Linked DNA regions of Arthrobacter globiformis. The protein of the gene in region 2 interacts with the protein of the main gene of each other region in a pairwise test. Links are inferred from orthologs where the notes say so. Each region holds a gene or a part of one and is shown on either strand. Other genes may lie near its edges. The genes, in order: rlmB and QFZ33_RS18765.

What was found.
Region 1: the proteins of QFZ33_RS18765 (region 2) and rlmB interact in binary tests that used the Escherichia coli proteins (3 or more experiments, as listed by UniProt). The link is inferred for Arthrobacter globiformis from one-to-one orthologs.

The regions. Positions count from the first base shown.
Region 1 is NZ_JAUSXI010000001.1:1,129,947-1,136,622, forward strand. The notes cover bases 1,795-4,556. They hold rlmB (23S rRNA (guanosine(2251)-2'-O)-methyltransferase RlmB), read left to right. Parts: upstream 1,795-2,555; coding sequence 2,556-3,557; downstream 3,558-4,556. Other genes in these bases: cysS (cysteine--tRNA ligase), read left to right, coding at 1,795-2,463; QFZ33_RS05335 (carbon-nitrogen hydrolase family protein), read right to left, coding at 3,729-4,538. In the rest of the region: ispD (2-C-methyl-D-erythritol 4-phosphate cytidylyltransferase), read left to right, coding at 1-14; ispF (2-C-methyl-D-erythritol 2,4-cyclodiphosphate synthase), read left to right, coding at 38-550; QFZ33_RS05320 (hypothetical protein), read left to right, coding at 650-976; more of cysS, read left to right, coding at 1,009-1,794; glycogen debranching protein GlgX, read left to right, coding at 4,653-6,676. UniProt on the Escherichia coli protein: Specifically methylates the ribose of guanosine 2251 in 23S rRNA.
Region 2 is NZ_JAUSXI010000001.1:4,043,415-4,050,238, forward strand. Bases 3,915-6,824 are described here. They hold QFZ33_RS18765 (NAD(P)H-hydrate epimerase), read right to left. Parts: upstream 6,180-6,824; coding sequence 4,650-6,179; downstream 3,915-4,649. Other genes in these bases: glgX (glycogen debranching protein GlgX), read right to left, coding at 3,915-4,538; QFZ33_RS18770 (holo-ACP synthase), read right to left, coding at 6,200-6,547; glmS (glutamine--fructose-6-phosphate transaminase (isomerizing)), read right to left, coding at 6,552-6,824. Also shown: treY (malto-oligosyltrehalose synthase), read right to left, coding at 1-2,139; more of glgX, read right to left, coding at 2,136-3,914. UniProt on the Escherichia coli protein: Bifunctional enzyme that catalyzes the epimerization of the S- and R-forms of NAD(P)HX and the dehydration of the S-form of NAD(P)HX at the expense of ADP, which is converted to AMP.

The DNA.
Region 1 (6,676 bases), 2.9 Mb from region 2 along the record:
GGGTGGAAGGCTGACAAACCACATGACGGAAGGCGCCATGACCCACAACGCTTCGCGGACCCCGGTACTCCTGCCCCGGACAGGCATCGGCATCGACGTGCACGCCTTTGCCCCGGACAGCGACCCGCAGCCGCTCTGGCTGGGCGGGCTTTTCTGGGAGGGGGAGCGGGGCCTCGCCGGCCATTCCGACGGCGATCCCGTGGCGCACGCCGCCGCCGACGCACTGTTCTCGGCCTGCGGGATCGGCGATCTGGGCACTCACTTCGGTACAGACCGGCCCGAATTCGCAGGGGCCTCCGGAGTCACGCTTCTGGCCGAAGCAGCCAGGATCGTCAGGGCAGCGGGCTTCGAGATCGGCAATATCGCGGTGCAGTTCGTGGGCAACCGGCCCAAGTTCGGCCCGCGCAGGGAAGAGTCCCAGCGCGTCCTCACCGAGGCCGCAGGAGCCCCGGTCAGCGTTACGGCCACCACCAGCGACGGCCTCGGCTTCACCGGCCGCGGCGAAGGCATTTCCGCAGTGGCCACGGCCCTGGTCTACCCGGCGGCATAGCTGCCCCGACGTAACCGGCCTGCAGGGCGGCTGTCCGCACCTGCAGCCAAATCGCCTACGCTGGAATAAGCACCGTACCGCAATCCCAGGAGACCCGCCGTGAAAAAGCTGCTTCCCGCCGTCGTGATCGCAGGGATGCTTCTGGCCGGCTGTGCCGGCAGCCCCCGCATGAGCGTGGAGGAGAGCTGCAAGTTCCTGCAGGGCGACACGTTCAAGCCCACGGGCAACCAGCAGCAGCAGGCAGACCAGATCGCCAAGCACTACCAGGAAGTCGCGGACAAGGTGGCACAGGACGTCGCCGACCCCATCCAGAAGATGGCCGACATCATGAAGCAAGTGGCCGGTACCTCGCTGGGAAACAAGACTTCGGAGCAGACGGCTGAACTCGCCAAGCAGAACAACCGGATCGGCGAAGTCTGCAGGTAAGCGGGGACATTGGCATCGGCTAATCTGGAGCGGTGACCCTGCGCTTTTACGACACTGCATCCGCCGAAGTCCGCGACTTCGTTCCCCTGGTACCGGGCAAGGTAAGCCTGTATTACTGCGGTGCCACCGTGCAGGGCATGCCGCATGTGGGGCACATCCGCTCCGCCATCGCCTTCGACCAGCTCACCCGCTGGCTTGAGTACCGCGGCTTCCGCGTCACGGTGGTCCGCAACGTCACCGACATCGACGACAAGATCCTCGCCAAGTCCGAGGCATCCTTCCATCCCGACTTCGAGCAGGAGCCCGGCGCCGTGCCGGAGGAGGAATGGTGGGCGCTGGCCTACCGCTACGAGCAGGAGTTCCTCAAGGCCTACGACACCCTCGGCGTGTCCCGGCCAACGTACGAGCCGCGGGCAACCGGCCACATCCCGGAAATGCACGCACTGATCCAGCAGCTCATCGACCGCGGGCACGCGTACCCCGCCCTCGACGGCTCCGGGGACGTCTACTTCGACGTGCGCTCCTGGAACAAGTACGGCGCGCTGACGCGGCAGAAGATCGATGACATGCAGGGTGCCGCGGACGCCGACCCGCGCGGCAAAAAGGACCCCCGCGACTTTGCCCTCTGGAAGGGCTACAAGGAGGGGGAGCCGACGACGGCGAGCTGGGTTTCGCCGTGGGGGGCCGGCCGTCCGGGCTGGCACCTCGAATGCTCGGCGATGGTCACTAAATACCTTGGCACCGAATTCGACATCCACGGCGGCGGCCTGGACCTGCGCTTCCCGCACCACGAAAATGAGATGGCGCAGTCCCAGGCCGCCGGCCACGGCTTCGCGAACTTCTGGATGCACAACGGCATGGTCACCTACCAGGGCGAAAAAATGTCCAAGTCCGTCGGCAACACCGTCAGCCCGGCCGAGATGCTGGAAATCGCGCCGCCGCGCGTGGTCCGTTACTACCTGGGCCAGGCACAGTACCGCTCGGTGCTGGACTACCAGCCGACGTCGCTGCAGGAGGCCGCGGCCGCCGTCGAACGCATTGACGGTTTCGTCGCCCGCGCCGTCCGCGCGCTGTCCAACGACGGCGCCCTGCTGGTTGGCAGCCACGGCACCGTTCCGGAGGCGTTCGCCGCTGCAATGGACGACGACCTCAACGTGCCGCAGGCCCTTGCGGCGCTGCACGACACGGTCCGCGCCGGAAACTCAGCCCTCACTGATGGCGACCTGGCGGCGACGCGGCAGGCCCTGGCCAGCGTCACTGACATGCTCAGGGTTCTGGGCATCAGCGAAGCCGCGCAGCCTGCCGTCGACGACCAGGCCACCAGTGCGCTCGGGACGCTCATTGAAGCGCAGCTCGCCGCCCGCGCCGAGGCCCGTTCCAAGAAGGACTGGGCTGCCTCCGACGCCATCCGGGACACCCTCGCGGCGGCCGGCGTCCTGGTCGAAGACAACGCTGACGGCGCCACCTGGAGCCTGCAGCGCGGCTAGCCTCCGGGGCTCAGCGCCCGCCCGGTCAACGATTTGAGGCCAGTCAGTAGACTGGAGTCCAGACTTACTCAATACAACCAAGGGTGGAATTCATGGCCAACAAAGGTCGCCCGGGCGCAGTCCGCAAGCTCAAGAAGGGCCCCACCACCGGAACCGGTGGCCACGGCCGCAAGGCTCTCGAAGGCAAGGGGCCAACCCCCAAGGCCGAGGACCGCCCGTACCACAAGGCGCACAAGAACAAGCAGCTCGCGGATCGCTCCGCAGCAAAGCGACCCGCTGGTGCCGGCGGCACCCGCAGTGCCGGTGCCCGGTCGGGCCCGAAGGGGCGTGCCACCGAGGAGGTCGTCACCGGCCGCAACTCCGTCGTGGAGGCCCTGCGCGCCGGCATTCCGGCCAAGGCGCTGCACGTGGCCATCCGCATCGAGATGGACGACCGCGTCAAGGAGTCGCTGAAGATCGCCGCCGAACGGGGCATTCCGCTGCTGGAAACCGGCAAGCCCGAGCTGGACCGGATGACCGACGACGCCGTGCACCAGGGGCTCGTGCTGCAGATTCCGCCGTACGAGTACCAGGACGCCTACGACCTGGCCGAAGAGACAGTGGAAGGCTGGAAGAAGGGGCACATCGCGAACGCACCCCTCTTCGTTGCCCTGGACGGCATCACCGACCCCCGCAACCTCGGCGCGATCATCCGCTCGGTCTCGGCGTTCAGCGGCCACGGTGTCATCGTCCCTGAGCGCCGCTCCGTGGGCGTCACGGCTGCCGCATGGAAGACAAGCGCCGGCGCGGCGGTCCGCGTTCCCGTGGCCCGAGCCTCCAACCTGAACAACGCCATCAAGCAGTTCAAGGACATGGGCGTCTTCGTGCTGGGGCTCGACGGCGACGGCGACGTCTCGCTGCCGGACCTCACCGTTGCCACCGAACCCGTGTGCATCGTGGTCGGCTCCGAGGGCAAGGGCCTCAGCCGCCTCGTCCGGGAGAACTGCGACCAGATCGTTTCCATCCCGATCGACTCCGCCATGGAATCCCTGAACGCCTCCATGGCAGTCGGCATCTCCCTCTACGAAGTCTCCCGCCAGCGCGCCGCCAAGTAACACGGCAAACCTTCCTCAGCTTTCGCAGGGAAACGGCAAACGCCTCCTCACCTTTCGCAGGGAAACGGCAAACGCTTCCGCACCTGAGTGCGGAAGCGTTTCGTTTAAAGCGGCAGGATCTGCAGGAGGGTCAGTGTTTTTCCTGCAGGATCTGAGGAAGGGGTTTTGCCCCTAGAACTCCCGGCGGTTGGCCAGGACCGGGAGCTTGGTGCGGGCTTCCTTGACCAGAGCGGGGTCCAGGTCGGCGAACAGGAGGCCGGGGGCGCCGTCGAGCTCTTCGAGGACCTGCCCGAAAGGCGAGACGAGCGCGCTGTGCCCCACGCCCGTGGGCGCCGCGCCCCGGGGTTCGATGCCCTGGGTGGCGGGATCGCCTTGGCCGCAAGCGAGGACGTAGGTGGTGGTATCCACGGCGCGGGCACGGGCGAGGAGCTGCCACTGGTCAACTTTGCCGGGGCCGGAACCCCAGGACGCGCAGACGATGTTGGCAACGGCTCCGCGATCAGCGTTCGCCGTGAAGAGGGCGGGGAAGCGGATGTCGTAGCAGGTGGCCAAACCAAAGGTGATGCCGCCGACGTCGAACGTTACGGGCCCGGTCCCGGCGTCCACGGTGTCCGACTCCAGGAACCCGAAGGCATCGAACAGGTGCACCTTGTCGTAGCTGGCGTCCACGCCCGGCCCGGCCACCAGCAGCGTATTGCGGACTTTCGTCTGCCCTTCGGACGGCGATGAACCTGGGGTGAACATTCCGGCAACGATTACTATCCCCAATTGGTCAGCGATCGAGCGGACGCGGCTGGCCCAAGGGCCGTCCAAAGGCTCGGCGATGTCCAGCAGGGAATTGCCGAATGCCCGCATCGTGGCCTCGGGGAAAACGACGATCTTGGCGCCCCCTTCCTTGGCGCGGCGGGCATATTCCTCGACCACGGTGAGGTTCCCGGCCACGTCCCTTCCGGTGATGATTTGAGCCAATGCAATCTTCACGAAAACCTCCACGTCGGTGCGTCATTACAGCGTTCAGCGGTACCGCCACGTTCCGGCATGCGTAACATGCCGGAATAGATCAGCTATTTCGCTGTGACAGATAAGCTTTAATTGATGGTAAAGCCTCTTTTAGACACAGCCTTGACGGTGGACGACTCCCAGGCCTTTCCCCTCGGGGTCAGCGAGGCGCGCCAAGTTCCCGGCGGAGACGGGGCATCAGGCGGCCGTGCAAGAGTTGCCGTTTATGCGCCCGACATCACCAAGCTGGAGGTGGCTTACCAGGCGCCCGGCCAAAGCTGGCGCCTTCAGACCCTGTCCGGCCTTCCGAATGGCGTCCACCACGGCGTGGTGGACGGATTCCCCGTGGGTTCACGGTACGGCTTCCGCGCAGCCCCCAAGGGCGAAGAGGTCCTGCCGCTTGCGGTTCCCACGGTTGATTTTGACGACGACGACGGCGGCAGCCGGCAACCGCTGTTGCTGGACCCTTACGGCCGGGCCGTCGACGAACGCGACGGATTCCTGACCAGCGTCAGGATGTCTTCCGACTTCGACTGGGCCGCTGACGAGAAGCCCAATACACCGTGGCGCAACACCATCGTCTACGAGGCACACGTCCGCGGACAGAGCATGCTCCATCCGGACATCCCGGAGGCCCTGCGCGGCACGTACGCCGGCATGGCCCACCCCGCGATGATCGAGCACCTCACCGGTCTCGGCATCACAGCCCTGCAGTTGCTGCCCGTGCATTTCCATCTGGACGAGCCACACCTCCAGAACCTCGGCCTCACCAATTACTGGGGTTACAACACGGCAGCGTTCTTTGCACCGTACCCCGGGTACGCCACCAAGTCGGCCCAGGAAGCCGGCCCGCAGGCCGTCCAGGACGAGTTCAAGGGAATGGTCAAGCTGCTGCATGCGGCCGGCGTCGAGGTCATCCTTGACGTCGTCTACAACCACACCGCCGAAGGCGGGCCCGACGGCCACACCCTGAGCTTCCGGGGCCTCGGCGAGCAGAAGTACTACCGCACCGACGGCAACGGAAAATACGTTGACACCACAGGCTGTGGCAACACGCTTAACTTCGGCGAACCCCGCGTTATCCAAATGGTGCTGGACTCCCTGCGCTACTGGGTGGACGAGTTCCATATCGACGGCTTCCGCTTCGACCTGGCTGTCACGCTCTGCAGGAACGCAGCCAACGAGTTCGATCCCCATCACCCCTTCCTCGTGGCGGTCGCCGCGGACCCGGTGCTCTCCCGCGTCAAACTGATCGCCGAACCGTGGGACGTGGGCTACGGCGGCTGGCAGACCGGCCGGTTCCCCAGCGGCTGGGTGGACTGGAACGACCACTACCGCGACGCCGTGCGCTCCTTCTGGGTGGCGGACCGTGCCGCTCTCGACAACGGAGGCCGCGGCGGGTCCGTGGCCCGGCTGGCTGATGCCCTGTCCGGCTCGGCGAGCCTGTTCGAACCGTCGGGCCGGTCGCGGCTGGCCTCGCTGAACTACATCACCGCCCACGACGGCTTCACCATGACCGACCTCGTCTCCTACGACCGCAAGCACAACGAGGCGAACGGTGAACAGAACCGGGACGGGCACGGCGACAACCGCAGCTACAACCACGGCTTCGAAGGACGCACCGAGGACGAGGGCATCCTGGCGCGCCGCGCCCAGAGCAAACGCAACCTCATGGCCTCGCTCATGATTTCCCTCGGCGTTCCCATGATCACGGCCGGGGATGAGCTCGGCCGCACCCAGCAGGGCAACAACAACGCGTACTGCCAGGACAATCCACTCACCTGGGTTGATTGGACCAGCACGCCGGAGTCCCATGCCATGTTGCGGAGCACCAAGCGCGTTATCCGGCTCCGCGGGGAGTTCCTGACCGCCCAGCCGCACAACTACCCCATCCGCGACGCCCGCTCCTACCTGTACTGGTATGACCAGGGCGGGCAGCCCATGACCATGGAACGGTGGAACGATCCCGGGAACCGGGTGGTTCAGCTGCTGCTCGGCTCCGATGACGGGCACGTGGCCGGACTCATCGTGGTCAACGGCGGTCCCGAGGACATCGAGGTCACCCTTCCGCAGGTCACCAACGACGACGGCACCGGCAAGCGGATCTTCGATCTGCGCCT
Region 2 (6,824 bases):
GGTCATCGCACCCGGCGCTGCCGCGGTGCCGCGGTGGAACGCGAGCAGGTGCCCGGCGGCGGGGCCGCTGGCCTGGACCGGGCGGTAGCCGGTGAACAGCTCGGGCCGGTCCCGGCGCAGCCGCAGCGCCCGCGAGGTCACCAGCAACTTGGTCCGCTCGTCTGTGAATGACGGGGGCAGGTCGCCGGCATCAAGCTGCTCCAGCGCGGCGCGGCGGTCGTCGAAACTGAACGGGCGCCGGTTGTCCGGGTCTGTCAGCGACCGGTCCCAGAACTCCGTGCCCTGGTACACGTCCGGGACGCCGGGCATGGTGAGCTGCACAAGCTTGGCTGCCAGGGAATTCGAGGCGCCGTGGGGTTCCAGGAATTCCACGAGCGACTCGACTTCAGCCCGGACCGCAGGGTTGTCGAACGCGGCATCGACGGCGGCGGCCAGCTTCTCCTCGAACGCAGGGTCCGGATCGGTCCAGTTGGTCGAGTTTCCGGCTTCGCGCGCGGCCTTCAGCGCGTAGTACTGCAGGCGCTCCCGGCTGGCGGGCCAGGCACCGGCGATGGCCTGCCATAGCAGCGCGGACAGCGGGCCGTCCGGCAGCGGAGCCAGCTCGCGCAACCGGGTCAGGGCTTTCTCCCATTCGCCGGCAACCTCGGAGATGACCGAGATCCGCGCCCGGGTGTCCTCGCTGCGTTTGGTGTCGTGCGTGCTGAGCGTGGTCATGGACAGCGGCAGCTCCGCCTGCCGGCGGGCCATCCTGGCATGGAACTCGTCAGGCTCCACGGCGAACTCGGTGGGGTCGGCGCCCACTTCCGTGAGGGTGCCCAGGCGGTTGTAGCGGAAGAACGCGGTGTCCTCCACGCCCTTGGCCATGACCATTCCGGAGGTCTGCTGGAAGCGCCGGGCAAGTTCCAGGTCGGTGTCCAGCAGCAGCGGCTGCAAAAGCTGGACGGCCTCGTCGAGTTCCGGCCGCCGGCGCGCGGCAAGCTCGCAGGCTTCCTTCAGGATCTCCGCTCCCTCCGGCAGGTACGTGCGGTAGACCGGGAAGGCGGCTATGATTTCGCCGATCGCGTCGGCCGCGGTGTCAATCGAAACGCCTGCGTCATCGGGAACCAGTCGGGCCAGCCGCAGGATCTCCGAGTGGAGGATGCCGTCGGTGATCCGGCGCTTGGTTCCGCGGATCATGTCCTCGTAGTCGGCAGGCTCGCCGCCGCGCAGCGAGGCATCCAGCCGGTCCAGAGCTGGCTGCCCGCTAGGGTCCACGAGAACCCGGTCGACGTCTGCGAGGGCGTCGTAGCCCGTGGTGCCCTCGCATTCGAAGCTGGCGGGCAACTGCTCCCCCGGCTCGAGGATCTTTTCGACCAGCAGGTAGGCGCCGCCAGTGGCTTCCCGGAGCCGCTTCAGGTACCCCTCGGGGTCGGCAAGGCCGTCCGGGTGGTCGATCCGGAGGCCGTCCGCGAGCCCCTCGCGGAACCAGCGCACCACCTCCTGGTGTGCCTCGTCGAAGACGGCGGGAATCTCCACGCGGACGCCGGCGAGCGTGTTCACCGCGAAGAAGCGGCGGTAGTTCAGCTCGTTGTCCGCGCGCCGCCAGCCCATCAGTTCGTAGTGCTGCCGGGCGTGGACGTCGCGCGGGGAGTCGCCTTCGGTGTAGCTGCCGTCGGCCAGCGGGAAGCGGTGGTCGTAGTACCGCAGCTCCCCGTCCTTGATTTCGAGCTGGTCCAGGTCATCGTCGCTGCCGAGGATCGGGAGCCGGATGCGCCCCCCGCCAAGGTTCCAGTCGACGTCGAACGCTTCCGCGTACCGGGACTGGCGCCCCTCTTTGAGCAGCGACCACCACCAGGGGTTCTGCACCGGCGTAGCGACGCCGACGTGGTTGGGCACAATGTCGATCAGCACCCCCATGCCGGCGGCGCGGGCCGCCTTCGAAACGGCGGCCAGGCCCTCCGGGCCGCCCCGTTCGGGGTCGACTGCGGAGGGATCGGTGACGTCGTACCCGTGGTCAGAGCCCTGCTCGGCGGTCAGGACCGGAGAGAGGTAGACCCAGTCGACGCCGAGCGAGTGCAGGTACGGCACGGTTTCGGCGGCGTCGAACAGCGTGAATCCCTGTCTGATCTGAAGCCTGTACGTGGAGACTGGCGTTTTCATGCGCCCTCTCCTGCCGGCTTGCCCGCCTTGGAATTCCCGTTCCGCCGACCGGCAGGCTTTCGTACCGGTTTCTCCGCCGGCTGCTCCTCCGCGGCCTTCGCAGGCTCAGCAGCGGGCTCAGCAGCGGGCTCCGCGGCAGGCTCAGCCGCAGACCCTGCAGGCGGATCAGCCGGCTTCTTCGTCTTTGCCGGCTCGGGAAGAGCGGGTGCGGTGAGCGTCGCGGTCTCAGTGGTGGCCGTCTGGGTCAGCGCCGCCAGCGAGGCAGCAACGGAATGGTCTGGCTCCTCCTCCGGGGCGCTGTGGGCGCGGAGCACCACCAGGGACTTCGCGGCGACGGACAGCAGGCTGCCCGCGGTGGCCGGCTGAGAGTCCGCGCCTTCACCCGCTGTGTCGATGATGACGTCCCAGGCCGGTGCATACTCGTCCGGCGGCAGCGTGAACTCAACGTCGCCGTCGTGCGCGTTGAAGTACAGCAGGAAGTTCACGTCCGTGATCCGGCGGCCACGGCTGTCGTGGCCCTGGATGCCGTCGCCGTTGAGGAACATTCCCACGGAACGGCCGAAGCCGCTGTCCCAGTCCTCCGGCGACATGAGGTTGCCGTCGGGATCCAGCCATACGATGTCCGGCAGCCGCTCGCCTTCTCCCCGCCGTACGGGCCGGCCGTCGAAGAACCGGCTGCGCCGGAAGGTGGGGTGCTTGGCACGGAGTGAGTTGACGGCCGCCGTGAATTCGATGAGCGGCTGGTCCACGCTGTCCCAGTTGACCCAGGTCAGCTCGGAGTCCTGGCAGTACCCGTTGTTGTTGCCCTGCTGCGTCCGGCCCATCTCGTCGCCGTGCAGGATCATGGGCACGCCCTGCGAGAGGAGCATGGTGGCGATAAAGTTACGCTGCTGCCGCGCCCTGAGCCCCAGGACCTTGGGATCGTCCGACGGGCCCTCCGCTCCACAGTTCCAGGAGCGGTTGTGCGACTCGCCGTCCTTATTGTCCTCGCCGTTGGCGTCGTTGTGCTTCTCGTTGTAGGACACCAGGTCACGCAGCGTGAAGCCGTCGTGCGCGGTGACGAAGTTAATGGACGCCACGGGGCGGCGGCCGGAGTGCTCGTAGAGATCCGCCGAGCCGGTGATGCGCGAGGCGAACTCGCCGAGCGTGGCAGGTTCACCGCGCCAGAAGTCGCGCACGGTGTCGCGGTACTTGCCGTTCCATTCCGTCCACTGCGGCGGGAAGTTGCCCACCTGGTAGCCACCGGGCCCGACGTCCCACGGCTCGGCGATGAGCTTGACCTGGGACACCACTGGATCCTGCTGGATGAGTTCGAAGAACGTGGAGAGCCGGTCGACGTCGTAAAACTCGCGGGCCAAAGCGGCGGCGAGGTCAAAGCGGAACCCGTCCACGTGCATCTCGGTGACCCAGTAGCGCAGCGAGTCCATGAGCAGCTGCAGGGAGTGCGGCTGGCGGACGTTCAGGGTGTTGCCGGTGCCCGTGTAGTCCATGTAGTACTGCTTGTCGTCCTCCACCAGGCGGTAGTAGGCCTCGTTGTCGATGCCCTTGAAGCTCAGGGTGGGGCCGAGGTGGTTGCCTTCGGCGGTGTGGTTGTAGACGACGTCGAGGATGACCTCAATGCCGGCCCGGTGCAGCGAACGGACCATCGCCTTGAAGTCCTGGACCTGCTGGCCGGTGTCGCCGGTGGAGCTGTAGGTGTTCTGCGGCGCGAAGAAGCCGATGGTGTTGTAGCCCCAGTAGTTGCTCAGGCCCTTCTCCTGCAGCGTGCCGTCGTTGACGAACTGGTGCACGGGCATGAGCTCGATCGCGGTGACGCCCAGCTTCTGCAGGTGGGAGATCACGGCCGGGTGTGCCACGCCGGCATACGTGCCTCGCTGCTCCTCGGGAATCTCCGGGTGCAGCTCGGTGAGCCCCCTGACGTGCGCCTCGTAGATGACCGACTTGTGGTACGGGATGCGCAGGTTCTGGTCGTTGTCCCAGTCGAAGAACGGGTTGATGACCACGCCCATCATCATGTGCGGCGCGGAATCGGCGTCGTTCTTGGATGAAGGGTCGCCCATGTTGTACGAGAACAGGGCGGGATCCCAGTCAATCTGGCCGGCGACTGCCTTGGCGTACGGGTCAAGGAGCAGCTTGTTGGCGTTGAAGCGCTGCCCGTTGTCGGGGTCGTAAGGACCGTGGACGCGGTAGCCGTACTTCTGCCCTGGCTGGATCTGGGGCAGGTAGCAGTGCCACACATAGCCGTCCACCTCGCGGAGCGTGACCCGGGTTTCGGTCCCCTCGTCGTCGAAGAGGCAGAGTTCCACCTTTTCTGCGTGCTCGCTGAACAATGCAAAGTTGGTTCCGGTACCGTCAAACGTGGCTCCCAGCGGGTAAGCCGATCCGGGCCAGATTTCCATTCGTGCTCCTATACCTCGTCCAACACTCTGTCCAACAGGTCTTCACGCACTACCTGCACGGAACTTGGTCTTACCGTAGCGGGTGGATATGACAATTACGTGACCCACACGCTAATTACTAAGCATGCTGACTTTACCCCATATTTCGGGTAGCGCGTCACAAATCCGCCCCGCTGTCAGCGGGCCGCCGGCTGCAGCCGCCGCTCCGGACAGTCCGTGCAGGCTTGCCCCCATGGCGGCAATGGCCGCCCAGCGTTCGTCTGGATCGATTCCCAGCCCCCGGAAGCGCCCGACGTCGGACCCCACCTGGGCGAGCAACGCACCGATGATTCCGGCCAGCACATCACCGCTTCCGGCGGTGGCCAGCCAGGGCGTTCCTTCGGACTGGCTGTAAAAATCCTGGTACGGCGACGCCACCAGCGTGCTGGCGCCCTTCAGGAGCACGGTGGCCTCAGTCAGGCCGGCGGCGCGGCGCACAGCGGCGAGGGTGGAGGCTTCGACAGCCTCGCGGTCCATGTCGGCGCCGAGGCGCTGCAGCAGGGTGGCCAGCTCACCGGCGTGCGGCGTCAGGACAACCTGCGGGGCCAGCACGTCCGGCAGGACAGGCAAGGCACCGGCGTCGGCCACGGTGGGCAGGCCGGAGTCGACGGCGTCGCGCACGCGCTGCATCTCTTCCTCGTCCTTGCCGTCCATGCCGGAGCCGACCAGCCAGGCCTGGACGTGGGTTTCTGCCACGGTGCCGGTGCTGCAGACCACCTCGGGGCAGCTGTGGCGGATGAGGTCGGAGACCTCCGGCGGCCCGACGTAGCGGACCATTCCGACGCCGGCGGAGAGCGCCCCGCGGCAGGCGAGCACGGCGGCGCCGGGGTAGGCCGGGGAACCCGCCACCACCCCGAGGACGCCGCGCGAATATTTGTGGGCGCGCCGCGCGGGCCCTGGGAGCAAGACGGCCAGGTCGGCGGCTTCCAGGCGGCGCAGGGCGGGCCACGGGAGCGACTCCTCGATCCCGATCTGGACCACCTCTACCCGGCCGGCAAAATCCGCTCCCGGGTCCGCCAGCAGACCCGCTTTGGCCCCGCCGAAGCTAACGGTGATGTCGGCGGGCAGCACGGGGCCGGCGGCCTCGCCCGTGTCCGCATCCACTCCGCTGGGCACGTCGCACGCCACCACGAGGCCGTGGGTGCCACCGGCAAGCTGGGACACGAGCTCCGCCGTTTCTCCCCGGAGTCCGCCCTGGGCGCCGGTTCCGAGCAGGGCGTCAATAACGACGTCGGCCCTGCCGGCCATCGCTGCCAGCTCGCCGGCGTTCGCGTCAGTCAGCGCCAGCACCCGGCCGCCGGCGCGCCGAAAGGCGGCCAGACCGTCGGGATGGGCGGTGGCGGAGGCGAGCACCGCCGTCGTCCGCATTCCCCGTCCGGCAAGGTGCGCGGCGGCGATGAGGCCGTCGCCGCCGTTGTTGCCCTTGCCGGCCAGGACAACAACGCTGGAGCCGTACAGGCGGCGGCCGAGGCTGCGCAGTTCCGCGATGGCGGCGCCGGCCATGCCGCGGGCCGCCCGCTGCATGAGAACAGCGCCCATACCTGAATCCAGCAGGGGCTTTTCAGCCTCCCTGATCTGGGTTCCGGTATAGGCGCTGATCATTTTGGTCAGTCGGTCCGGGATCAGCCCTCGGCCAGGACGGTGGCCGTGGCAATGCCGCCGTCGTGGCTCATGGACAGGTGCCACCGTTTGACGCCCTTGGCTTCGGCCACGGCGAGCACCGTTCCCTTGACCTGGACAGTCGGTCCGTTCTGGTCCAGCCCGATCCAGCAGTCCTGCCAGTTCATGCCGGCCGGCGCGCCCAGGACCTTCGCCACAGCCTCCTTGGCGGCAAACCGCGCCGCCAAGGAGCGGGTGTTCAGCTCCCGTTCGGCCGGCACAAACAGCCGGTCCCGGAGTCCGGGGGTGCGCTCCAGCTGCCGTCCGAAGCGCTCGATGTCCACTACGTCTACGCCGATGCCAACAATCATGGGCTTACTCTACTGTGACGCTCTTGGCCAGGTTGCGCGGCTGGTCCACGTCGTAGCCCTTCGCGGCGGCAAGTTCGCACGCGAAGATCTGCAGCGGCACGGTGGTCAGCAGCGGCATGAGCAGCGTCGGGGTTTCCGGGACGTAGAAGACGTGCTCGGCGTAGTCCCGGACCGCTTCGTCGCCTTCCTCGGCGATCACCAGGGTGCGGGCACCGCGGGCCCGGATCTCCTGGATGTTGGACACCACCTTGGAGTGCAGCGAATCGCGGCCGCGAGG